Regions from separate parts of the Xenorhabdus bovienii SS-2004 genome, predicted to be linked through region 2. Evidence: predicted binding sites of a transcription regulator. Region 2 holds the regulator's gene; the other holds the start of a gene.
The links. Region 2 encodes PhoB, which activates phosphate uptake and scavenging genes when phosphate is short. Its sites were predicted from a motif close to CTGTCATAAAACTGNCNNAT; they were not measured.
Positions count from the first base shown of each region.

Region 1: pstS (phosphate ABC transporter substrate-binding protein PstS) is a predicted target of PhoB. The motif match lies at 2,119-2,138, and genes of this name have one in related genera.

Region 1 is NC_013892.1:177,927-189,800, forward strand. It holds gene greB (transcription elongation factor GreB) at 1-220, shown strand, start outside; gene ompR (two-component system response regulator OmpR) at 381-1,100, shown strand; gene XBJ1_RS00815 (ATP-binding protein) at 1,097-2,098, shown strand; gene pstS (phosphate ABC transporter substrate-binding protein PstS) at 2,283-3,323, shown strand; gene pstC (phosphate ABC transporter permease PstC) at 3,426-4,382, shown strand; gene pstA (phosphate ABC transporter permease PstA) at 4,441-5,292, shown strand; gene pstB (phosphate ABC transporter ATP-binding protein PstB) at 5,338-6,114, shown strand; gene phoU (phosphate signaling complex protein PhoU) at 6,132-6,848, shown strand; gene XBJ1_RS00845 (ABC transporter substrate-binding protein) at 7,006-7,854, shown strand; gene XBJ1_RS00850 (amino acid ABC transporter permease) at 7,931-8,668, shown strand; gene XBJ1_RS00855 (amino acid ABC transporter permease) at 8,670-9,419, shown strand; gene XBJ1_RS18930 (inverse autotransporter beta domain-containing protein) at 9,799-11,874, shown strand, end outside.
Region 2 is NC_013892.1:1,639,433-1,651,306, reverse strand. It holds gene XBJ1_RS07260 (AAA family ATPase) at 1-1,381, opposite strand, end outside; gene sbcD (exonuclease subunit SbcD) at 1,400-2,614, opposite strand; gene phoB (phosphate regulon transcriptional regulator PhoB) at 2,891-3,580, shown strand; gene phoR (phosphate regulon sensor histidine kinase PhoR) at 3,642-4,955, shown strand; gene brnQ (branched-chain amino acid transport system II carrier protein) at 5,337-6,677, shown strand; gene ggt (gamma-glutamyltransferase) at 6,771-8,534, opposite strand; gene XBJ1_RS07230 (peroxiredoxin C) at 8,768-9,370, opposite strand; gene XBJ1_RS07225 (ACP phosphodiesterase) at 9,527-10,150, opposite strand; gene queA (tRNA preQ1(34) S-adenosylmethionine ribosyltransferase-isomerase QueA) at 10,256-11,323, shown strand; gene tgt (tRNA guanosine(34) transglycosylase Tgt) at 11,394-11,874, shown strand, end outside.

The sequences.
Region 1 (11,874 bases), 1.5 Mb from region 2:
TGGTGCATGGGTGAAAGTCGAAAACGAAAAAGCCGAAGAACATATTTTTCGTCTGGTGGGGCCGGATGAATTTGAACCTGCCAAAAAGTGGATTTCTATTGATTCACCTGTGGCCAGGGCGCTGCTTGGCAAGCAGGTGGATGATGAAATCACCGTCATGACTCCCAATGGTATGGCGATTTACTGGATTCTGGAGATTGGCTACCAGCCGTTGGGGTAAACCACGGAGATAGGGAGCAAGGATGGCAGGCAGAACCATAAGCAATTGTTGATAATGCCGTAAACAGCCTTAAAATACATGAAGTTAGTCTCTACTGAAGTTTGGGGTTTCTGTGAGAGTAATGGATATGGCGGGCATGGAGCATCTTGGGAGCTGAAACATGCAAGAGAGTTATAAAATCCTTGTTGTTGATGATGATATGCGCTTGCGGGCGTTGTTGGAGCGTTATTTATCAGAGCAGGGTTTTCAAGTTCGTAGTGTAGCAAATGCAGAACAGATGGATCGCTTATTAACCAGAGAATCCATTCAATTGATTATACTGGATTTAATGTTGCCAGGCGAAGATGGCCTATCTATCTGTCGAAGATTGAGAAGCCAGCATAACCCGATCCCCATTATCATGGTGTCAGCGAAGGGGGAGGAGGTTGACCGGATTGTTGGCCTTGAAATCGGCGCTGATGATTATCTCGTCAAGCCTTTTAACCCGCGTGAACTGCTGGCTCGTATGCGAGCGGTGATGCGCCGTCAGAGCCATGAGTTACCGGGGGCACCAACGCCGGATAATGCGGTAGTGAAGTTTGGCAAATTCAAACTCGATCTTGGAACGCGTGAAATGTTCCATGAAGATGAGCAATTGTCCCTGACCAGCGGCGAATTTTCTGTATTGAAAGTTTTAGTTTCCCACCCTCGCGAGCCACTGTCGCGGGATAAATTGATGAGTCTGGCACGGGGAAGGGAATATGGTGCAATGGAACGCTCCATTGATGTACAGGTTTCCCGTCTGCGCCGCTTGATTGAAGAAGATCCTGCCCATCCCCGCTATATTCAGACGGTCTGGGGGCTGGGATACGTTTTTGTGCCTGATGGAAGCAAGGTATGAAAAGGCTCTGGCTCTCTCTGCGCGCTTTGTTCTCCCATGTTATTTATTTAACTTTGGTAATTGTGCTGGGCAGCCTGATGATCAGTTATCTGGCTGCCCAGAGACTGGTCGAGATGGAAAAACTCTCATTCGCCATCGTGTTCTTTTATGTCTTTGCCAGTGTTTTCACGGCGGCTTCGGCTGTTTCTATCACCTTCTGGTTTTACCTACGCGCCCAGAGACAGCCATTGAGAACGATGCAGAAAGCAGTGAGAGAGATGGAAAAAGGGAAAATAGCAGCACCACTCCCCGAAGCGGGAGCTCCTGCCATACGTTCGCTGATCAGGGCGTTTAATCAAATGTCGACAGCGCATAAAGCGCTGGAGACGGATCGCGCTAGCTTGATAGCGGGTGTGAGTCATGACTTGCGCACACCATTGACTCGCATACGGCTGGCGCTGGAACTGATAGAAGGGAAAGACAATTTTCTTCGGGAATCTATCAATCGTGATATTGAGGAGTGTAATGCGATGATCGATCAATTTATCGATTATCAGCGGTCTGGGCAAAATATGCCAATGTTGTGCTGCGAGTTGAATGGGTTGCTTGATGAAGCGATAACTGTAGAAAATGACGGCGTCGGGAATATTGAAAATCATCTGTCAGCCAACCCGGTTGTCATTATGGCTAATCCCCTGTCAATCAAACGCGTCTTGAGCAATATGTTCACTAACGCCCATCGCTATGGACAGGGATGGATTCGGGTCAGTAGTGGCGTTACGGAAAAGTTTGGCTGGTTTCAGGTGGAAGATAATGGCACAGGGATGACAGAAGAAGAAAGCGCTACCCTGTTCCAGCCCTTCACACAGGGGCAACGCGTTCACAATAATGGGGGGGCAGGTCTGGGGCTTGCCATCATCCGACGCATCGTTGATATCCATGATGGTTACATCGAAGTCGGAAGAAGCGAAAAAGGCGGGTTGTCCATGCGCGTTTATATCCCACGGGTGACGAAATAATAATGTCCCTTCAAAAGAGGCTGTCATAAAAATGTCATAATTAATACATTTTGCTGTCATTGAATTAACTTATTTTTCCCCTGAATCCTTTTTTCAGATAAAAATTATTCAGATACAGGCAAAGTTGTTGACGTAGTTTGACGCTTGTTTTTAATTAATGATGCGTATCCCAGCAGGAGGGAGTATGAAACCAATGCGTACCACCGTGGCAAGCATCATGGCAGCAGCACTTGCCATGACATCTCTGTCTTCGTTTGCTGCTTCCAGTCTGACGGGAGCGGGGGCGACATTCCCGGCACCGGTATATACCAAGTGGGCAGATTCCTATCAAAAAGAAACGGGCAATAAAATCAATTATCAGGGTATTGGCTCTTCGGGTGGTGTGAAACAGATTATTGCCCATACCGTTGATTTTGGTGCATCTGATGCCCCGCTTTCTCATGAAAAACTCGAAGCTGATGGCCTGTTCCAGTTTCCAACGGTGATCGGTGGCATTGTGCTGGCCGTGAATATTTCTGGTATTAAATCCGGCCAGTTGGTCTTGGATGGCAAAACCCTCGGTGACATTTATCTGGGCAATATCAAGAAATGGAATGATCCGGCGATTACAAAACTGAATCCCGGCCTCAGACTCCCCGATCAGAATATCGCCGTCATTCGTCGTGCGGATGGCTCTGGTACTTCCTTCGTCTTCACCAGCTACCTGTCCAAAGTGAATAGTCTCTGGAAGGAAAAAGTCGGGGTGGGTTCGACGGTTAAATGGCCGGCCGGCTTGGGGGGCAAGGGTAACGATGGCATTGCCGCGTTCGTCCAGCGTTTGCCCGGTTCCATCGGTTATGTCGAATACGCCTATGCGAAACAAAATAACCTCGCTTATACCAAATTGATTTCGGCAGACGGCAAAGTCGTTGCGCCTACTGAAGCGAATTTCAGTGCTGCGGCGAAAGGGGCGGATTGGAGCAAAAGTTTCGCTCAGGATCTGACAGCCCAGAAAGGTGACAATGTGTGGCCGATCACTTCAACGACTTTTATTCTGATCCACAAACAGCAGAAAAATGCGGCGAATGGGATTGAAGTGCTGAAATTTTTCGATTGGGCTTATGAGCAGGGCGGAAAACAGGCGAAAGATCTGGATTATTCTGTCCTGCCGCAAGACGTCATTGGACAGATACGTGCAGCATGGAAGCGCGACATAAAAGACAGCAGTGGTAATCCGCTGTACTAAAATTATCTTTATATTAACCGTTGTTGAATCGGTCACTTTGATTCATTCCCCCTTTGCGCCCTTTTGCTGAGGGGGAAATTAACCCAAATGAGAATTAAGCGTATGGCCGAACGTAAAACGGCACTGAAAGCACCAAGCAAAAATGGCGATATTATTTTCAGCGCACTGGTTAGACTAGCTGCGCTGATGACGTTATTTCTGCTGGGGGGCATTATCATTTCGCTGATTATTGCTGCCTGGCCGAGTATCAAAACTTTTGGTTTTGGTTTTCTATGGAACAAGGATTGGGATGCGCCGGCAGAGCAATTTGGCGCACTGGTGCCGATTTATGGCACATTGGTGACCTCACTGATTGCCCTGATTATTGCCGTTCCTGTGAGTTTTGGTATTGCCCTGTTTTTGACGGAACTGGCACCTAACTGGTTGAAACGTCCGCTGGGCGTGGCGGTTGAACTACTGGCCGCGATCCCCAGTATTGTTTATGGCATGTGGGGGCTGTTTGTCTTTGCTCCTCTGTTCGCCACTTATTTCCAGCAACCTGTCGGTGATGTGCTGTCGAGTATTCCCATCGTGGGAGAACTGTTCTCCGGCCCGGCTTTTGGTATCGGCATTCTGACGGCAGGCATCATTCTCGCCATCATGATTATTCCTTATATCGCTTCCGTTATGCGTGATGTGTTTGAGCAAACGCCGGTCATGATGAAGGAATCCGCCTATGGGATCGGCTGTACAACCTGGGAAGTGATTTGGCGTATCGTCCTGCCTTACACCAAGAATGGCGTGATTGGCGGCGTCATGTTGGGGCTTGGCCGGGCGTTGGGGGAAACGATGGCGGTGACCTTTATTATCGGTAATACCTACCAACTTGACAGTCTCTCTCTCTACATGCCGGGGAATAGCATTACGTCCGCCCTGGCCAACGAATTCGCCGAAGCGGAATCCGGCTTGCATACCGCAGCATTGATGGAACTGGGACTGATCCTGTTTGTGATCACCTTTATTGTGCTGGCGTTGTCGAAATTGATGATCCTGCGTCTGGCAAAGAATGAGGGGCGCTGAGATGACCACGGGTAATAATCCTCAGCCACGTGCGGTTGGCGCGATAAATACGGCGGAGATGAACAACCGCCGCCGGATGCAGGCATGGCGCCGACAGAAAAACCGTATTGCCCTGTTGTTGTCTATGGCAACGATGGTATTTGGCCTGTTTTGGTTGATCTGGATTTTATTCTCCACCGTCACCAAAGGCATTGATGGCATGTCGCTGGCGCTGTTTACTGAAATGACACCCCCGCCTAATACCGAAGGTGGCGGGCTGGCAAACGCCATCGTCGGCAGTGGGCTGCTGATTTTCTGGGCAACCGTGTTTGGCACGCCATTGGGTATCATGGCCGGCATCTATCTGGAGGAGTATGGCCGCCGCTCATGGCTGGCTGAAGTGACCCGCTTTATCAACGATATTCTGTTGTCAGCACCTTCGATTGTCGTCGGATTGTTTGTTTACTCGGTGATTGTGACAAAAATGCAGCATTTTTCCGGTTGGGCAGGGGTTATCGCATTGGCGTTGCTCCAAATTCCCATCGTGATCCGCACGACCGAAAACATGTTGAAACTTGTCCCGGATAATCTGCGCGAAGCCGCTTATGCGCTGGGTACACCGAAATGGAAAATGATCTCTGCCATTACGTTAAAGGCTTCGATATCCGGCATCATGACCGGTGTCTTGCTGGCGATAGCCCGTATTGCAGGGGAAACCGCGCCTTTGCTGTTTACCTCGCTTTCCAATCAGTTTTGGAGCACCGATCTCAGTCAGCCGATTGCGAACCTGCCCGTTACCATCTTCAAGTTTGCCATGAGTCCTTTCTCTGACTGGCAGCAACTGGCGTGGGCAGGAGTCTTGCTGATTACCTTGTGTGTACTGCTGATCAACATTGTGGCGCGTGTGCTGTTTAAGAATAAAAAGCACTGATATTTTCAATATGCAATGAAAAGGCATTTAAGAGAGAAGCAACTGATGAATAAGGCTAACGACATTGCAGGAAGCAAAATTCAGGTACGTGATCTGAACTTCTATTACGGCAAATTTCACGCGCTGAAAAACATCACACTGGATATCGAGCAGAATAAGGTGACAGCCTTTATCGGCCCGTCGGGGTGCGGCAAGTCCACGTTACTGCGCACTTTCAACAAAATGTATGAACTGTATGGCGAACAGCGGGCAGAAGGCGAAATTATCCTGGATGACACCAATATTCTGACCGATAAACAGGATATCGCCCTACTGCGTGCCAAAGTCGGCATGGTGTTCCAAAAACCAACGCCATTCCCGATGTCCATTTATGACAATATTGCTTTCGGTGTGCGTTTGTTTGAGAAACTGCCAAGGGCTGAAATGGATGAACGCGTCCAATGGGCGCTGACAAAAGCCGCATTGTGGAATGAGACCAAAGACAAACTGCACCAGAGTGGTTATAGCCTTTCCGGTGGTCAGCAGCAGCGTTTATGCATTGCCCGTGGTATCGCGATCCGCCCGGAAGTTTTGTTATTGGATGAACCGTGCTCGGCACTTGACCCGATCTCCACCGGACGCATTGAAGAGTTAATCAGTGAATTGAAATCGGAATATACCGTGGTGATCGTCACCCATAACATGCAGCAGGCCGCGCGCTGTTCTGACCACACTGCATTTATGTACCTCGGAGAGTTGATCGAGTTCAGTGACACAGACACGCTGTTTACCACACCCAGAAAGAAACAGACTGAAGATTATATTACAGGCCGTTACGGTTGATATGGGGCATATAGCGTATGGACAATCTGAATCATAGCAAACACATTTCCGGCCAGTTCAATGCAGAGCTGGAACATATTCGCACGGAATTAATGACAATGGGTGGGCTGGTGGAAGAACAGCTCAGTAAGGCGATTCTGGCGATGCACAATCAGGACGGAGAGCTGGCTCGGCAAGTCATCGAAGATGACCAGAAAGTGAATATGATGGAGGTGACGATCGATGAAGCCTGCGTCCGTATCATCGCCAAGCGCCAGCCGACCGCGAGTGACTTGCGCCTGATTATGGTGATCTCTAAGACCATTGCAGAGCTGGAACGCATTGGTGACGTTGCGAATAAAATCTGTCAGACGGCGCTGGAAAAATTCTCGCATCAGCAGCAGCCCTTGCTGGTCAGCCTGGAATCGTTGGGACGCCATGCTATCCAGATGCTGCACGATGTACTGGATGCTTTTGCCCGTATGGATCTGGAAGAAGCCATCCGCATCTACCATGAAGATAAAAAAGTCGATCAGGAATACGAAGGGATCGTCCGCCAGTTGATGACTTACATGATGGAAGATCCCCGCACTATTCCAAGCGTCATGACCGCGCTTTTTTGTGCCCGCTCCATTGAACGTATCGGGGATCGTTGTCAGAACATTTGTGAATTTATTTTCTATTACGTCAAAGGGCAGGATTTCCGTCACGTTGGCGGCGATCAACTAGAAAAACTGCTCACTAAAGACCAATGATCTTAACTGCCTGAAACGCGGGAATTTTATTCCGGCGTTTTTGGCTTTCTTATTCCTAAAAATGATAAACATATCATTTTATATTATTTCAAGTGCTATATTGAAATTGATAGCTTCTGTCGGACAATAAATATTTTATTACCAACAGGGGTGTTCAATGAAATTTCGCAATCAATCCCGCGTAGCGACTGTTGCGCTGCTGACCAGTCTGGCATTGGTTTCTGGTGTGGCGAAGGCAGATAAACTTGATGATATTAAAAAAACCGGTACGGTACGGATTGCGGTATTCGACAGTAACCCACCGTTTGGTTTTATTGATCCGCAAACGAAAAAACTGGCGGGCTATGATGTGGACATCGCCAACGCGGTTGCCAGTGATCTCGGTGTAAAACTGGAATTACGTCCGACTAACCCAGCCAACCGTATTCCTCTGCTATCTTCCAAGAAAATTGACTTAATTGCCGCTAATTTCACGATCACCGATGAACGTGCCAAACAGGTCAATTTTTCCATCCCTTATTTTGCCACCGGACAGAAGTTCATTGCCCGCAAAGGTGTTCTGAAAACCCCGGATGATATCGCTAAGCTGCGTATTGGGGCAGATAAAGGCACTGTACAGGAGATCACGCTGCGTGAGCGTTATCCGACAGCAAAAGTCATCTCTTATGACGATACTCCACTGGCATTTGCGGCCTTAAGGAATGGTAACGTTCAGGCGATCACGCAGGATGATGCGAAATTGGTTGGTTTGCTGGCAAACGTACCGGAAGCGCAAAAAGCAGATTTTGAAATTTCACCCTTCAGCATTACCCGTGAATATCAGGCGGTAGCCGCTACCAAAGGAGAAGATCGGTTGATTAATGCGGTTAACCAGACGCTGCTGAAACTGGAAAAAGACGGTGATGCAGAGAAGATCTACAACCGTTGGTTTGGTGCTGAGACGAAATCGGCTCAGCCGCGTGGTGATTTTAAATTCGCCCCATTAGACAGTCAGGCAAAACCTTAATCTACTTTAGGAAAATAACGCCTGAAACTAGCCCCGTTTTTGCGGGGCTTTGCTGTTTTTTTATGCGGTGAATGATATGTTTGAGCAATTTATTACCGAACACTTACTGGCTCCTGAATATCTGCGATGGCTCTGGCAGGGGTTCCTTATCACCTTATGGCTTTCTGTCTGCACCATCATTTCTTCTACCTTGCTGGGTTTTATGATTACTGCAGCGCGGGACAGCCAGATCAAACCGTTGCGTTGGCTGGTTACGGCTTACACCACCGTATTCCGCAATACGCCACTGTTGGTACAACTGTTTTTCTGGTATTTCGCTTCCGGTCAAATTTTACCTCAGGCCGCCATGATTTGGCTGAATACCTCCCATGAAATCCCCATTGCGGGTCTGACACTGGCATGGCCATCCTTTGAATTTTTGGCGGGGTTTATTGGCTTGACGCTCTATTCCGCGCCTTTTGTGGCTGAGGAACTGCGGGCAGGCATTCAGGGCATCGGCCGTGGGCAAAAATACGCCGCGCATGCATTGGGGCTGACGGACTGGCAGGCCATGCGCTATGTCGTATTGCCGCAGGCATTGAAAATCGCCATGCCACCCCTGTTGGGGCAATATATGAATATCGTCAAAAATTCCTCATTGACGATGGCGATTGGTGTGGCAGAGCTTTCCTACGCTTCCCGTCAGGTGGAGACGCAATCACTGCAAACCTTTGAGGCGTTTGGTGTCGCGACGGTACTTTATATCGCCGTCATTGCCATCATGGAAGGTTGGGGACAGTGGCGTCAACAGAGAATACTGGTGAGGGGATACTGATATGGACTTTACCGTTATTACGGAAAATTGGCGCTACTTGTTGCTCGGCACCTTTCCTGATGGGCCGTTGGAAGGCGCGGCGCTAACCTTGGTGATCAGTATCATGGCAGGGGTGATTTCCATTGTCTTGGGTACGGTGGCGGGGGTTGCGCTGGCGATGCTGCGTGGCTTCTGGGTTAACCTGCTCGCGGCAATATTGGGCTTCTTCCGTGCCATTCCCGTGATTATGCTGATTTTCTGGACTTACTTTCTGCTGCCGGTGGTACTGGGAATGGAAATTCCCGAAATCACCACTGTGGTCTGTGCACTGGCGTTGATCACCTCCGCTTATTTGGCGCATGGCGTCAAAGCGGGCATTCTGGCGATTGGTGAAGGTCAATGGCGTGCAGGGTTATCGCTGGGCTTCAACCGTTGGGAAGTGTTGTGGTATATCGTCTTGCCGCAGGCATTGAGAATGATGGTGCCGTCATTTATTAACCAATGGATTGCCTTAATTAAGGATACTTCATTGGCCTATATTGTGGGTGTGGCAGAATTATCATTTTTAGCAACACAGGTAAATAACCGTAGCATGGTATATCCGATGGAAGTCTTTTTATTTGTTGCGCTGGTTTATTTTGTCATGTGTTTATCACTGGAGCTCATTGCCAACTCTGTCGCCCGCCGTTTTTCGATGCAACGGCAAAGAACAACACTGTTCGGTTTCTGGCGTAAAAAAACATTGATAATGATTCCGAAAATTAATATCTGAGCCTGATCAGATATTTTATGGTTGTATTAATTCCCTGCTGTTAAAGGCAGGGGATTTTTTATATCACTATCTTTTAAGATGGCTATTGGGTAATGAAATAAGTTAAGAAATGTTTTATTTGTAATAATAAATTAATCCAGAATTTCAAAAAGCAATAATTTTTTCTTATCGGCTGATAACTATTTTTCATTAATAGATATTTAATAATTTCTTCTAATATATCAAGATGGAATAATAGCATTATCTTTTTTCTACATGGATATTTGGTGATGAGATTTTGTTGCTTATAGACATTCTGAGGTTCTCATATATGTTTTCATATTTTAGTAAAATCATTCGTTTTGTTATTGTGTTATATGTATTAATTCTACCGTCTACAATGATGAATGCCTTTGCGGATGGCAATGTTCTGATTGAAAAAACAGATAATCATCACGTAAGTAACAAAACGTCTGATATAGACTTTTCGGTTAATGATTCAAGTAAAAAATTCTTGAATTCGACGACCAATAAAAAGGATACCATACAAAAAAACGAGGATATCTCAGAACCCGATACACCTAATAGCATTGCAAGACATCTTCAGACCGCAGGCAACATGCTGTCCTCTTCTCCTTCGCAATTGGCCGAACAAGCTAAATCTTATGCCTTGGGAAAATTAAATAGTACCGTCAATAATGAGGCACAAAAATGGTTATCTCAGTTCGGTACGGCCAGAATTAATTTTGCGCTGGATAAAAAGGGAAAGCTAGAGAACAGTGCGTTTGATATATTATTCCCCCTTTATGACAATAAAGCGGACTGGTTGTTATTTTCTCAAGTCGGTTATCGGAATAAAGACAGCCGGAATACACTGAACTTCGGTTTGGGAGGCCGTTATTTTCAGAATAACTGGATGTATGGCCTGAATACCTTTTTTGACCATGATTTCACCGGCAAAAACAGACGATTGGGATTGGGCGGGGAAATCTGGGGGGATTACCTGAAACTCTCGGCCAACGCGTATTATCGCTTAAGTGACTGGCAGCATTCACGGGATCACAAAGACTATTACGAACGTCCCGCCAATGGTTATGACATTAACGGGGAATTCTTCCTGCCGGCTTATCCCAATCTGGGCGCCAAGCTGACCTATGAACAATATTTCGGTGATAACGTGACCCTGTTCAACCGGGATACTAAACAGAAAAACCCTAGTCTGGCAAAGTTAGGGCTGACGTATACCCCCATTCCGCTGGTGACGATAGGAGTGGATTATAAACAGGGGGGAAGCGGGCATACCGAAACCCAGTTTTTAGCGAATTTTAATTACAGACTAGGCGTCCCGCTCAGTGTGCAGTTATCCTCGGATAATGTCGCATCTATGCGTACGTTGGCAGGCAGCCGTTATGATTTGGTTGAGAGAAATTACAATATTGTTCTGGATCATCAGAAAAAACAAAACCTGCAATTGTCCCTGCCGGGAGAGATTGTGGGTTATAGCCATGAACAGAAGACAGTCACAGCTAAATTCCACGATTCATCTATTAAGAAGGTTGAGTGGATATCTAATGGCACGTTTACCGACAATAAAGGCCAACTGTCTGACAACAAAGATCATACTGCGACCATTACTTTTCCCAAATATTCACCTGATGGTAATAACAATTACCCAATCCTTGCGATTGGAATGCTGGAGAACAACCAGAAATTACCCCCCGTTCAGATGCATGTGATTGTCAGGCCGTTTGTGGTGAAAAAAGCGGAAGAAGGCACATCATACATCACCCCCGCAGGGCCATTACCCGCCAGTGGTAAAGATAAAGATGCCTATACCATTACGCCGGTGATTACTTTTGATACCCCGGTAGGCGCCCCGGTAAAAAATGCCACGATTGATGATGTCAAATGGATAACTGAGCCGCCTGCTGATGGTAAATCTGGGCTGAAGTTGAGTTGGGAAAAACAAGAGACAACTAAGACGGATGAGAATGGAAAGTTACAGGCCGTGACTTTAACCAGTACTAAACCCCAGCAGAATGTAAAAGTTTATTTGCAGATGGGCGATGCTGATAAAGAGAAGCAATTAGTGGGAACGGTGAGTTTTGGGGAAGATACCGCGCGTTTTCATGTAAACAGTATTCAGGTTGAACCCAAAGAAACGCTGACTGCTGACGGAATTCAAGCCTATACATATACGGCGCTGGTATTGGATGGCAACAATCAGCCAGTGAAAAGGCAGAAAATTGATAAGGTTCACTGGGATCATGATAAGGAAGATAAAACGGGATTGAAATGGAAGAGCAGGGGAGATACTACCGACGAAGAGGGGAAATTAACCGCGGAATTAATCAGCTCTGATCCGGTAAAAGATGTCATGGTCACGTTATCCATAGAAGGGAATACGGATAAATCTGCAAAAGCGGATAAATCGGTTTCTTTTGACGCAGCAAACGTCAATTTGGGACTTTCAAAA
Region 2 (11,874 bases):
GAGCCAGTTCAGTGCCAATCTGCTGTGTTTTTTGTGTCAGTTTGGCTATCTGCACTTGCTTCTCTTTCTGACGTGAAAATAATTGTTTCCACTCAGGGAGTTTGCTGTCCAAACTACGGCAATAAGGGTGCTGATCGTCGTATGTTTCCAGCGTTTTTTGTTCATTATGTAGCGTATCTTTGCGACTTTGCGCTACTTGGTATTGGGCGGAGATTTCTGTCAGTTCACGATCTTGCTTGGTTATTTCCTTTTCTAACGTAAGCAGATCTTTTGATTGCGTATCAATCTTGTGATCGAGTGGTATAACCTGCTCTGAGATGAGCTTTTCCTGTTGGATTTGCTGTTGCTGGTGTTCTTCCCGTGTTTTTTCCAAATCGGTAAGCTGTTGTTGAGCTGGCTGTAACAAAGAAAGTTGTTGCTGGCGATCATGTTCTATTTTTATACGTTGTTCAGTAATTCGTTGTTTTTCACTAAAGGCTCGGTTTTGCGCATCCCATAGTGAACGGATTTTTTCTGCGGGTTCGCTGGCGGTAAGCTGTTGTAATTGCGGTTGCGCGTTTTGTATGGCCTGTTCAGCCTGCTGCAAAAGCAACGTGTTGCCCGCTATTGATTGTTGTAATTCATTTTGCCGGATAAGCCACTGCTCGGCAGATCGAAAAGCCTTAATCTGTTGGCTGAGTTGAGTTTCTGCTGCAGTAAGTTGTTGCTGTTCGTTTTGGTAATTTTCTATTTGCTCCGGTGTTAATAACTCGATACTGGAAGCGGTGGCCTGCTGAATATTCAGTTCAGATTGGGCTTGTTTATGACGTTGATAAATTTCCTGAGACAGAATGCCGTAAATTTCTGTCCCCGTCAGTTCTTCCAGTAAATCAGCCCGATCTTTATCATCTGCATTTAAAAATGCGGCAAAATCACCCTGTGACAGAAGGATGGATTTGGTAAAACGTTTGAAATCAAGACCGGTTATTTCAGCGATCTTTTCTTTTTTATCAGGGATCTTATCGGCTAAAATCTTGCCCGTTCTCTTGTCCACCAATTCGCCTTTTGGAGGTTGGAGTTTTCCATCAGCTTGGTTACGGGCGCGGCGCTGGCTCCAGAATGCACGATAAGCTACGCCTTTGACTTCGAATTCCACTTCTGCCAAGCATTCCGCAGTATGACGAGTTATCAACTCATTCTGGATAGCAGAAATAGTACCGAGCCGTGGTGTTTCGTGGTAAAGGGCAAGGCAGATGGCATCCAGTAAGGTGGTTTTTCCTGCTCCTGTTGGGCCTGTGATGGCGAATAATCCATTGCTGGCAAAAGGCTCTGCCGTAAAATCAATTTTCCATTCACCTTGCAGAGAGTTGATATTTTTCAGCCGTAAGCTAAGAATTTTCATGTGCGCGAATCCTCAATATTATTGCTGAGAAATATCATCCAGCGTTTGCTTAAACAGGGTCGTCAGGCGTTGCTTCTGGGGCTGATCTTCAATCTCAGCCAGTGCTAGCCGTCGTTCGAAGACTTCATGCACGCTGAGTTCATTGAGCGTCTCTTTATTTGTTTCAGACAGGGAAATTTGGCGTGCCGCCTTTCTGCGCCGTAACAGAATGATTTCAACGGGTAGATCCGTAGTCATAGTTTGGATGCGTTTTTGGATATCAGGCAGGTAATCTTGAGTCGCGACTTCAATATCCAGCCAGACAGGACGTTCTCCCTGATATGCTTTGAATGTCTGCAACTGAGCCTCAATCTGTTGCAGATTTCCACGGATCAACTGCATCGGTTGATAGTTTGGGATGGGCAAAAGAGTGACGTTATCAAATTTGTCTTCTTTAAAATCAACCAGACAGACGCTTTTTTCTTGCCCGACTTCATCAAAACTCAGGGGGATCGGGGAGCCGCTGTAACGGATATGCTCTGATTTAGCGATGATCTGTGGGCGGTGGATATGCCCTAATGCAATATAATCAGCAGGTGGGAATGCTTGTGCGGGGAATGCGTCCAACGTACCAATGTAAATATCTCGAACAGAATCTGAGGTGGAAGCACCCACCGTGGTCAGGTGTCCGGTTGCAATAATCGGCAATGGCTGGCCGAGTTTTTCCCGTAATGCATCAGCTTGCTGATAAAGCTGGTGATAGTGTTCAGTAATGGCATTCTGCAATGCCTGCTGTTTTTGCGTGGCTGACTGACCGGCCTGGCTGGTCATGATATCCCGTGGACGCAGGTAAGGAATGGCACAGAGAATGGCTCCCGCTTCTCCATTTTTGTTATTCAATACTTTTATCTGCTGCTGGATGTCGGCGTCTGCACTGGCTATTACTGTTGTATTCAGACAAGAGAATAGCGCTTTTGATTCATTGAGCGTGGCGACGGAATCATGGTTTCCACCAAGAATGACAAGCTGGCAGCCAGTGGGCCGTAGCTCCACAACGAACTGGTTATAAAGCTCACGGGCATAGCTGGGAGGAGAGCCAGTATCAAAAATATCGCCGGCAATCACCAATGCATCAACCTGATGCCGTATGATTTGTTCAATAAGCCACTGCAAAAAGTGCTGATGTTCTGCGGCACGATTTTTGGTAAAGAAATATTGCCCGAGATGCCAGTCCGACGTATGAATGATTCGCATGTTTTCCTACCGTTGCCCAAGAGTCTTGCTTATCTGTTTCAAGCGCTAATTATAATGAGTGTTTGAGGTCTGTCGTGTGGAATTCTGACTTTGTTCACGAATTTTCGAGCGGGCTCGCAATCATAATGAAATATGACAAAGCACTCATAAATTCTATGCAAAATAGATTGCAGTTTGAGAATTGAGAAATAGGATTTTCATAAATTTGTCATAAAATTGACTCATAATGACTTAAGGTGAATATTGCTGGCTTCAATAATATTAATGGGATCAACCATGGCTAAACGCATTTTGGTAGTTGAAGATGAAGTCCAGATTCGTGAAATGGTTTGTTTGGTGTTGGAACAAAATGGCTATCAGACCGTTGAAGCAGAAGACTATGATGTTGCTGTCTGGCGCTTGTCGGAGCCTTATCCCGATTTGGTGTTATTGGATTGGATGCTTCCCGGAGGTTCAGGAATACAGCTTATTAAGCAGATGAAGCGTGATAGCAGCACCAGAGATATTCCTGTCATGATGGTAACGGCTCGTGGAGAGGAGGAAGATCGCGTTCGTGGTCTTGATGTCGGAGCGGATGACTATATCACTAAGCCTTTCTCTCCCAAGGAGTTGGTGGCTCGTATCAAAGCGGTTCTTCGTCGCGTTTCCCCCATGTCGGCGGAAGATATTATCAATATGGATGGGCTGATACTGGACTCTTCCTCCCATCGTGTTTCCAGTCAGGGGCAAAATGTGGAAATGGGGCCAACGGAATTCAAGCTGCTCCATTTTTTCATGACGCATCCAGAGCGTGTTTATAGTCGTGAACAATTGCTCAATTATGTGTGGGGCACTAATGTTTATGTGGAAGATCGCACCGTTGATGTGCATATCCGGCGTTTGCGTAAGGCGTTAGAAGTAGGAGGGCACGATAGAATGGTGCAGACGGTCCGTGGTACAGGGTATCGCTTTTCTACTCGTTATTAATGCATCTGTTTCTCATTGGTGCTGATTGGCAATAATCTATTTTCATGCCGGAGAGAATAACGTGCTTGAACGTTTATCCTGGAAGAAGTTGGTATTGGGGCTTGTTCTTTTTTGTCTGCCTGCGGTCATTTTGTCTCTCTTTATCGGATATTTACCGTGGCTGCTGGTTATTGGGTTATTTCTGGCATTGGTATGGCATGGCTACAATTTATTGAAATTATCTGACTGGTTATGGCTGGATCGCAGTATGTTACCTCCAGCAGGGCGTGGCGGATGGGAGCCAATCTTTTACGGTATTTATCAGTTGCAGCAGCGCAACCGTAAGCGGCGCCGGGAACTGGCATTATTGATCAAGCGCTTTCGCAGTGGCGCTGAGTCATTGCCGGATGCGATTGTGATGATGACGACGGAAGGTAATATTTTCTGGTGTAACCGTCTTGCCCAGCATTTGTTAGGCTTCCGCTGGCCGGAGGATAATGGTCAGCATATCTTCAATTTGCTGCGTTACCCAGATTTTAGTCGCTATATTACGGCCAGTCATTTCTCCCGTCCTTTATCCATTGAGTTGAATAATGGCCGTATGGTGGAATTTCGGGTGATGCCTTATGCAGAACGGATGTTACTGATGGTTGCCCGTGATATTACGCAAAAACGATTGTTGGAAAATGCCCGCCGGGATTTTTTCTCTAATGTCAGCCATGAGTTAAGAACGCCACTAACGGTACTGCAAGGTTATCTGGAGATGATGCAGGAGCAGGAACTGAACGATAGGGCAAATCAGAAGGTGCTCAGTACGATGCAGGAGCAGGTACGGAGAATGGACGGTCTGGTGAAGCAATTATTGCACCTCTCCAGAATTGAAGCCGGGCCGCAAGTGGATATGAACGAGGTGGTTGATGTGCCTGACTTATTGGTGTTGTTGCAGCAGGAAGCGTTGGCATTGGCGAATAACCAGCAGGATATCGTGTTTAATATTGATGAAAAATTGAAAGTTTTCGGCAACGAAGAACAACTGCGAAGCGCTATGTCGAATCTGGTTTATAACGCTATTAATCATACTCCGCCAGGAACGCGTATTGAGGTTAGCTGGAGTAAATCGTCTCAGGGAGCATGGTTTAAAGTACAGGATAATGGTTCGGGGATCAGTGCAGAGCATTTACCGCGCCTGACCGAGCGTTTTTATCGTGTTGACCGTGCCCGTTCTCGGCAAACAGGGGGAAGCGGGTTGGGGCTGGCGATAGTGAAACATGCACTGCATCACTACAATACCCATCTTGAGGTTTCGAGTACGATGGGAAAAGGTTCCACATTTAGTTTTTTATTGGCTCCCGGGCTTATTGTTTCTGCCAAACCGAATTTAATTAAAAAACAATAAGTTTAATATAATTTAGTGGTAAACGATGCAGACAGAAAAATGATTTATTAATCAATATGAGCGAAAAAAGTGCAAATCATATAGTGTGTATTCAGTGATAGATAATAAGAATGACTGCTTTTAAATATTACTTTAGTATATTGTACTGCTTTTTGGTTTGATGCTTGCCTTTTGGCGCTATAAAAGTTTTACTTGTGGGCAGTTGTTGGCGATTCTAGCTGTAATTACCACTATCATTCTGTATTTCCCGATTATCAGTGAATATTACGTTGATCACTTATTGTCAAAGCAGAATCCGGTTTCGCCAGTGAAAATTCAAGTATTTGCAATACTGGCTATTGCACATGCAATTCTTTTGACAACAATATATTAACAATCATTATGGCATACCGTTTATCATCTAAGGATATTTGGGCATTAGGTTTTATGACTTTTGCCTTGTTCGTAGGCGCGGGGAACATCATTTTTCCGCCCATGGTTGGCTTGCAGGCAGGTGAGAATGTTTGGATCGCTGCGCTAGGTTTTTTGCTTACAGCGGTTGGTCTACCGGTCATCACTGTGATTGCTTTGGCGAAAGTCGGTGGCGGGATTGAAGCGCTAAGTTCCCCTATCGGTAAAACAGCAGGTTTGATACTGGCTACTGTTTGCTATATGGCTGTTGGCCCTTTATTTGCAATACCTAGAACTGCAACTGTTTCCTTTGAAGTCGGGATTGCTCCGCTAATGGGCTCTGGCAAACTTCCGTTGTTCATCTATAGTATCGTTTATTTTTCACTGGTGATCTTGGTTTCTCTGTATCCGGGGAAATTACTGGACAGTGTTGGACGCGTGCTGGCTCCGATCAAAATTCTGGCACTGGGTATTTTAGGAATTGCTGCGGTGTTGTGGCCAGCAAGTGATCCCATCCCTGCCATTCAAACTTATAAAGAAATTCCGTTCTCAAATGGTTTTGTGAATGGCTATTTAACGATGGATACACTGGGTGCCATGGTATTCGGCATTGTTATTGTCAATGCTGCGCGCTCCAGAGGTATTGAATCTTCTTCACTGTTGACTCGCTATACTATGTGGGCAGGTCTGATTGCAGGGTTGGGCTTGGTACTGGTATATCTATCTCTGTTCAAGTTGGGAGAAAGTAGTGGCACATTGGTGCCGAAGGCTGAAAATGGTGCAGTGATTCTGCATGCTTATGTACAGAATGTCTTTGGCGGTTATGGCAGTTTCTTCCTTGCTGTATTGATTTTCGTTGCCTGCATGGTAACTGCGGTTGGTTTGACCTGTGCTTGTGCTGAATTTTTCAGCCGTTATTTGCCATTATCTTATCGTACGTTGGTTTTCATCCTCGGAATCTTCTCTATGTTGGTCTCTAATCTTGGATTAGACCACTTGATTAAATTCTCTATTCCGGTACTGACAGCAATTTATCCGCCTTGTATTGCGCTGATCCTGTTGAGCTTCACAGTACGCTGGTGGAATAATGTTACTCGCATTCTGGCGCCTGCTATGGTAGTTAGCCTGCTGTTCGGGGTTTTGGATGCGGCGAAATCGTCTGAGTATCTGTCTCACTTACTACCAGCATGGGCAATTCATCTGCCGTTGGCAGATAAAGGGCTGGCATGGTTATTGCCAACGATACTAGCTGTAGTTGTGTGTGCTCTCTATGATCTCATTGTGGGAGAAAGCAAAGTCCCAAAGCGTGAAGTGCAGCAGGATCAAGGCTGATAGCCTGAAACCTGTAAAAAGGGTGAGCATATCAAACTGCTCACCCTTGTTTTTTATATCGATTTGTTTATCTCAACCTTTTACACTGCTTTTTTAGTAGCCAATGGCTGCACCAGCAGGTCGCCGGACATCGTTGGAGCCATAGATATAACCTTCACGAACCACGCCTGATACCGCTGAATCATTGCCTGATGAGTTGGTGGGAGAGACACCGACAGCACCCGGCAATCCAATCATGATCAGTTCCGCCGCGCCCCACGGTGTCTGTTCTACCATTTTGTAATCCATTTTTTCCAGCATATTTAGAGTATCTTTCGAAAGTCCACGCTGTTCATAGTAGACTTCATCAGGCAGCCATTGATGGTGAATGCGCGGGCTGTTGACGGCTTCTTGCGGTGGCATGCCAAAATCAAGGATATTCAAGGCAGCCTGTAAGGTGATGGAGATAATCCGTGATCCGCCTGGAGAACCCAATACCAGAAAGATTTTGTTATCTTTGGTCACGAGTGTTGGGCTCATCGATGATAGTGGGCGCTTACCGGGGGCGATGGAGTTGGTCGCTCCCTGAACAAGCCCATACAGGTTTTTTTCCCCAACTTTAGTTGTGAAATCATCCATTTCATCGTTTAGGAAAAAGCCGGTTCCCGGTGCAATCACGACGGCCCCAAAACGCCCGTTGATTGTGTAAGTGGTTGATACGGCATTGCCATCTTTATCTACGACAGAGTAATGGGTCGTTTCTGGTTTTTCATGGGGACCAACGCCCGGCTGAACATTTTTTGAAGATGTCGCTTTGTTTGGTTCGATCTCTTTTCTGATAGATTCTGCGTAGCTTTTGCTTAACAGCCGATCAAGTGGGTTCTTAATAAATTGAGGATCGCCCAGATAGGTATTTCTGTCCATGTAGGCGTGGCGCATGGCTTCTGTCAATGTATGGATATAAGCAGCGGAGTTGAATCCCATGGATTTGAGATCATAGCCTTCAACAATGTTCAGTATTTCGCATAAGGTGACGCCACCAGAACTAGGTGGTGGGGAAGAGATAAATTTATAACCGCGATAGCTGCAAGTGACTGGTGTTGTTTCTGTAATGTTATAGTTGGCGAAATCTGCTGCTGTGATAATTCCCCCTGATTTTTTCGATGATTCTTCAACTAATTGGGGGATTTTGCCATGATAAAAGATATCTGGCCCTTTCTTAGCAATCAGTTCCAGCGTATTGGCCAAATCGGTTTGGACTAACTTATCCCCGGGTTGGAAAGGCGTACCATCCTTGCGCAAGAAAATACGGGCGGCCTCTGGATCTTGGGTAAAGCGTTTGACGGTGGTGTCCAGAATATCAGTATCACCACGAGTCAAAATGTAGCCTTCACGCGCCAGCTTGATAGCCGGTGCCATGACTTGTTCGCGGGTCATTGAGCCGTATTTGTGCAGTGCGGCATCTAATCCCATCACTGTGCCGGGGACGCCAATAGCTTTATAGCCATACAGACTGGCACCTTTGATGACACTCCCGTCTTTGTCCAGATACATATTGGCGCTGGCCGCAGCAGGTGCTGTTTCACGGAAATTAATGAAAGTATCTTTGCCGTTTGCCAGATGAATGGTCATGAAACCACCGCCACCAATGTTGCCACAGCAGGGATTGACAACTGCTTGGGCATAACCAACGGCAACAGCGGCATCAATGGCGTTCCCGCCCATTTTGAGAATATCGACGCCAACCTGTGAAGCTAAGTATTGTGAACTGACTACCATGCCTTGTTTGGCTTCAACGGCAGGTTCATAAGCGGCATAGAGGGAGGAGGAAACTAAGAGCGATACAGCGACAAAAGGCATTTTCCATGCTTTTAACATGATGGTACTCCTAAGAATGAGTGGTTAGGGTAGGACTCCGTGAACTGTGATACCAATGTTAATTTTTTGTAATCAACATTATCTAACGCTTAGGATTTTTGAAAAGCAATTTTTTGTGCGCAAGGTAATAAAATGAGAAATTTTAGCTAAGAAAAAACCAGCCGACAGAGTGGCTGGTTTAGGGGAATTCATTAATAACGTGATGCTATCAATGGAGACAACTCTGACGGGAATTACAGTTTATCAGCGTTTTTGGTCAGGTATTTTGCGACGCCTTCAGGGGACGCACCCATACCTTCCTGACCTTTTGCCCACTGTGCAGGACAAACTTCGCCGTGCTCTTCGTGGAATTGCAGTGCGTCAACCATACGCAGCATTTCATCGATGTTACGGCCCAGTGGCAGATCGTTAACGACTTGATGACGAACAACACCGTTTTTGTCGATCAGGAAAGAACCACGCAGGGCAACACCGGCTTCTGGGTGCTCAATGCCGTAAGATTTCATGATGTCACGTTTGATGTCAGCAACCATTGGGTATTTGACTTCGCCGATGCCACCTTCGCTGATTGGGGTTTTACGCCATGCGTTGTGAACGAATTCAGAGTCGAAGGAAATGCCGATGACTTCAACACCGCGCTTTTTGAATTCTTCATAACGGTGATCAAACGCGATCAGCTCAGAAGGGCAAACAAAAGTGAAGTCCATTGGCCAGAAGAAGATAATGGCTGGACGACCATTCAGGTGGTTTTTCAGGTTGAAATTATCAACGATTTCACCGTTACCGAGAACCGCTGCGGCTGTAAAGTCAGGGGCTTGGCGGGTTACTAGAACCATAATTGACTCCTGTGATTTTAAAAAGGTGTTATGTAGAAACGGGTTACAGCATAAGGAATTAAGGTAAAGCAATAAAGGATAAAATACCAATTGATATAATAGATTTTGCCTATCAATAATTTGCTTTTAATTCCTTTTAGCCTAAATAAGATAAAGCTATTTGGAAAAAGTGCAAGGTTCTGGCGAAATATCTTGCTCAAGCAGTCGCTTATTGGTCGCCAGTGCCATCATGTGTGGATAGAATTTCCAAAATAGCGCTTCAAAATCAAGATAATGCATTTCGATATCTTGATACGATCCTGCCAGTGCCGATAATTTAGGGCGTCTGTGAGCCATGCCTTTCAGTACATTGGCAATGCATGACATATCGGCATAGCGGATAAGTAGATTTTCTGACCAGAGATATTTGTTCAACGCCTGAAATTTTTCAGGCGTGAAGCTAAGATGCGGCTCTATCTGACTACGGGCAAGATGTACAAATTCAGGCAGGGAGTAATTTTTTTCAAGCTTGTCCCAATGCAGAGAAAGAAAATGATCCCAGATGATATCAAGGGTAATGGGAGCTACGCGTCGATACTCGCTACGAAACAGTGTGCATGCTTCGGTGACCCATGGATGGCTGTCCGTCAGGCTGTCTATCCTACGGTGCAGGCGAATACCTTCTACAATATCGGGGCTGAATAATCCTTTTGGAGAGCCACGGACAAAATCCGCCATTAAATTGCCCAGTAAGGAACTTTCCGATAATGCAGCCAAATGAAGATGTGCGAGAAAATTCATAGCGAGAGTATACCGGAAATAGTGAAACTAATATGCTTCTTTGTTGCACCCTTGCGCGTGCGGCACTAGACTAGTCCGCCTGTTTTTTTGAATGATACAGATAAAATGCGTGTCGCTGATTTTACATTTGAACTGCCGGAAGAGCTGATTGCTCATTATCCCCAGCCGCAGCGGAGTGGTTGCCGTTTGCTTGCCCTTGATGGCAAAACCGGAGGGCTGACGCACGGTATTTTCACTGATGTGCTGGATAAGCTGGAAGCCGGTGATTTGCTGGTTTTCAATAATACACGAGTTATTCCTGCGCGTTTGTTTGGTCGCAAGGCGACGGGTGGGAAATTGGAAGTTTTAGTAGAAAGGATGCTGGATAATAAGCGAGTACTCGCTCACGTTCGTGCGTCCAAGGCACTGAAAGAAGGTGCAGAGCTTCTGCTGGGCGAAGATGAAAGCATCAGGGCAACAATGCTGGCACGCCACGATACTTTATTTGAAATCCGTTTTGATGATGATCGTGATGTATTGACCATTTTGGATGAAATTGGTCACATGCCGTTGCCACCGTATATTGCCCGTCCTGATGAAGAGTCGGATCGCGAGTTATATCAGACGGTCTACAGTGAACGCCCTGGTGCCGTTGCGGCACCAACTGCCGGGCTGCATTTTGATGAACCCCTGTTGGCAGCACTGCGTGAAAAAGGCGTCGATATGGCTTTTGTTACCCTGCATGTCGGCGCAGGAACGTTCCAGCCTGTGCGGGTGGAGACTATCGAAGACCATATCATGCATGCTGAGTATGCAGAAGTTCCGCAAAATGTCGTTGATGCGGTATTGGCGTGTAAGGCGCGTGGCAATAAGGTTGTAGCCGTGGGTACAACGTCTGTCCGTTCATTGGAAAGTGCGGCTCGTGCCTGTCAGAATGGTCTGATTGAGCCATTCTTTGATGACACCCAAATCTTTATTTATCCGGGATTTGAGTATCAAGTCGTTGATGCGTTGATTACCAATTTTCACCTGCCGGAATCCACGCTTATTATGCTGGTTTCTGCATTTGCGGGTTATCAAAATACCATGAATGCCTATAAAGAAGCGGTAGCCGAAAAGTATCGTTTCTTTAGTTATGGTGATGCGATGTTTATTCATCGCAACCCTATGGCAACGAAAGAGAAAGTCTCGTAATTCCAGCTTGGCTGGTTTGAACGATGTTTAAACATAACATCAGACTGTTTTTCTGATGTCTGGAGGTTAAGTGAAATTTGAGTTACAAAAGACGGATGGGAATGCTCGCCGTGGCCGCCTGATTTTTGAACGTGGTGTTGTGGAAACGCCTGCATTTATGCCTGTGGGGACTTACGGCACAGTAAAAGGCATGACACCGGAAGAAGTTAAAGAAACCGGTGCTCAGATTCTGTTGGGGAATACTTTCCATTTATGGCTGCGCCCTGGGCAGGAGATCATGAAACTGCATGGTGACTTGCATGATTTTATGCAGTGGCACGGTCCTATCTTGACGGATTCTGGCGGTTTTCAGGTCTTCAGCCTTGGTGCGATGCGTAAAATCAAAGAAGAAGGCGTTCATTTCCGTAATCCTATAAATGGGACGCCCGTTTTCCTCAGCCCGGAAAAATCCATGGAAATCCAACATGATTTGGGTTCCGATATCGTCATGATTTTTGATGAATGTACGCCATATCCTGCAGATTGGGATTATGCGAAGCGTTCCATGGAAA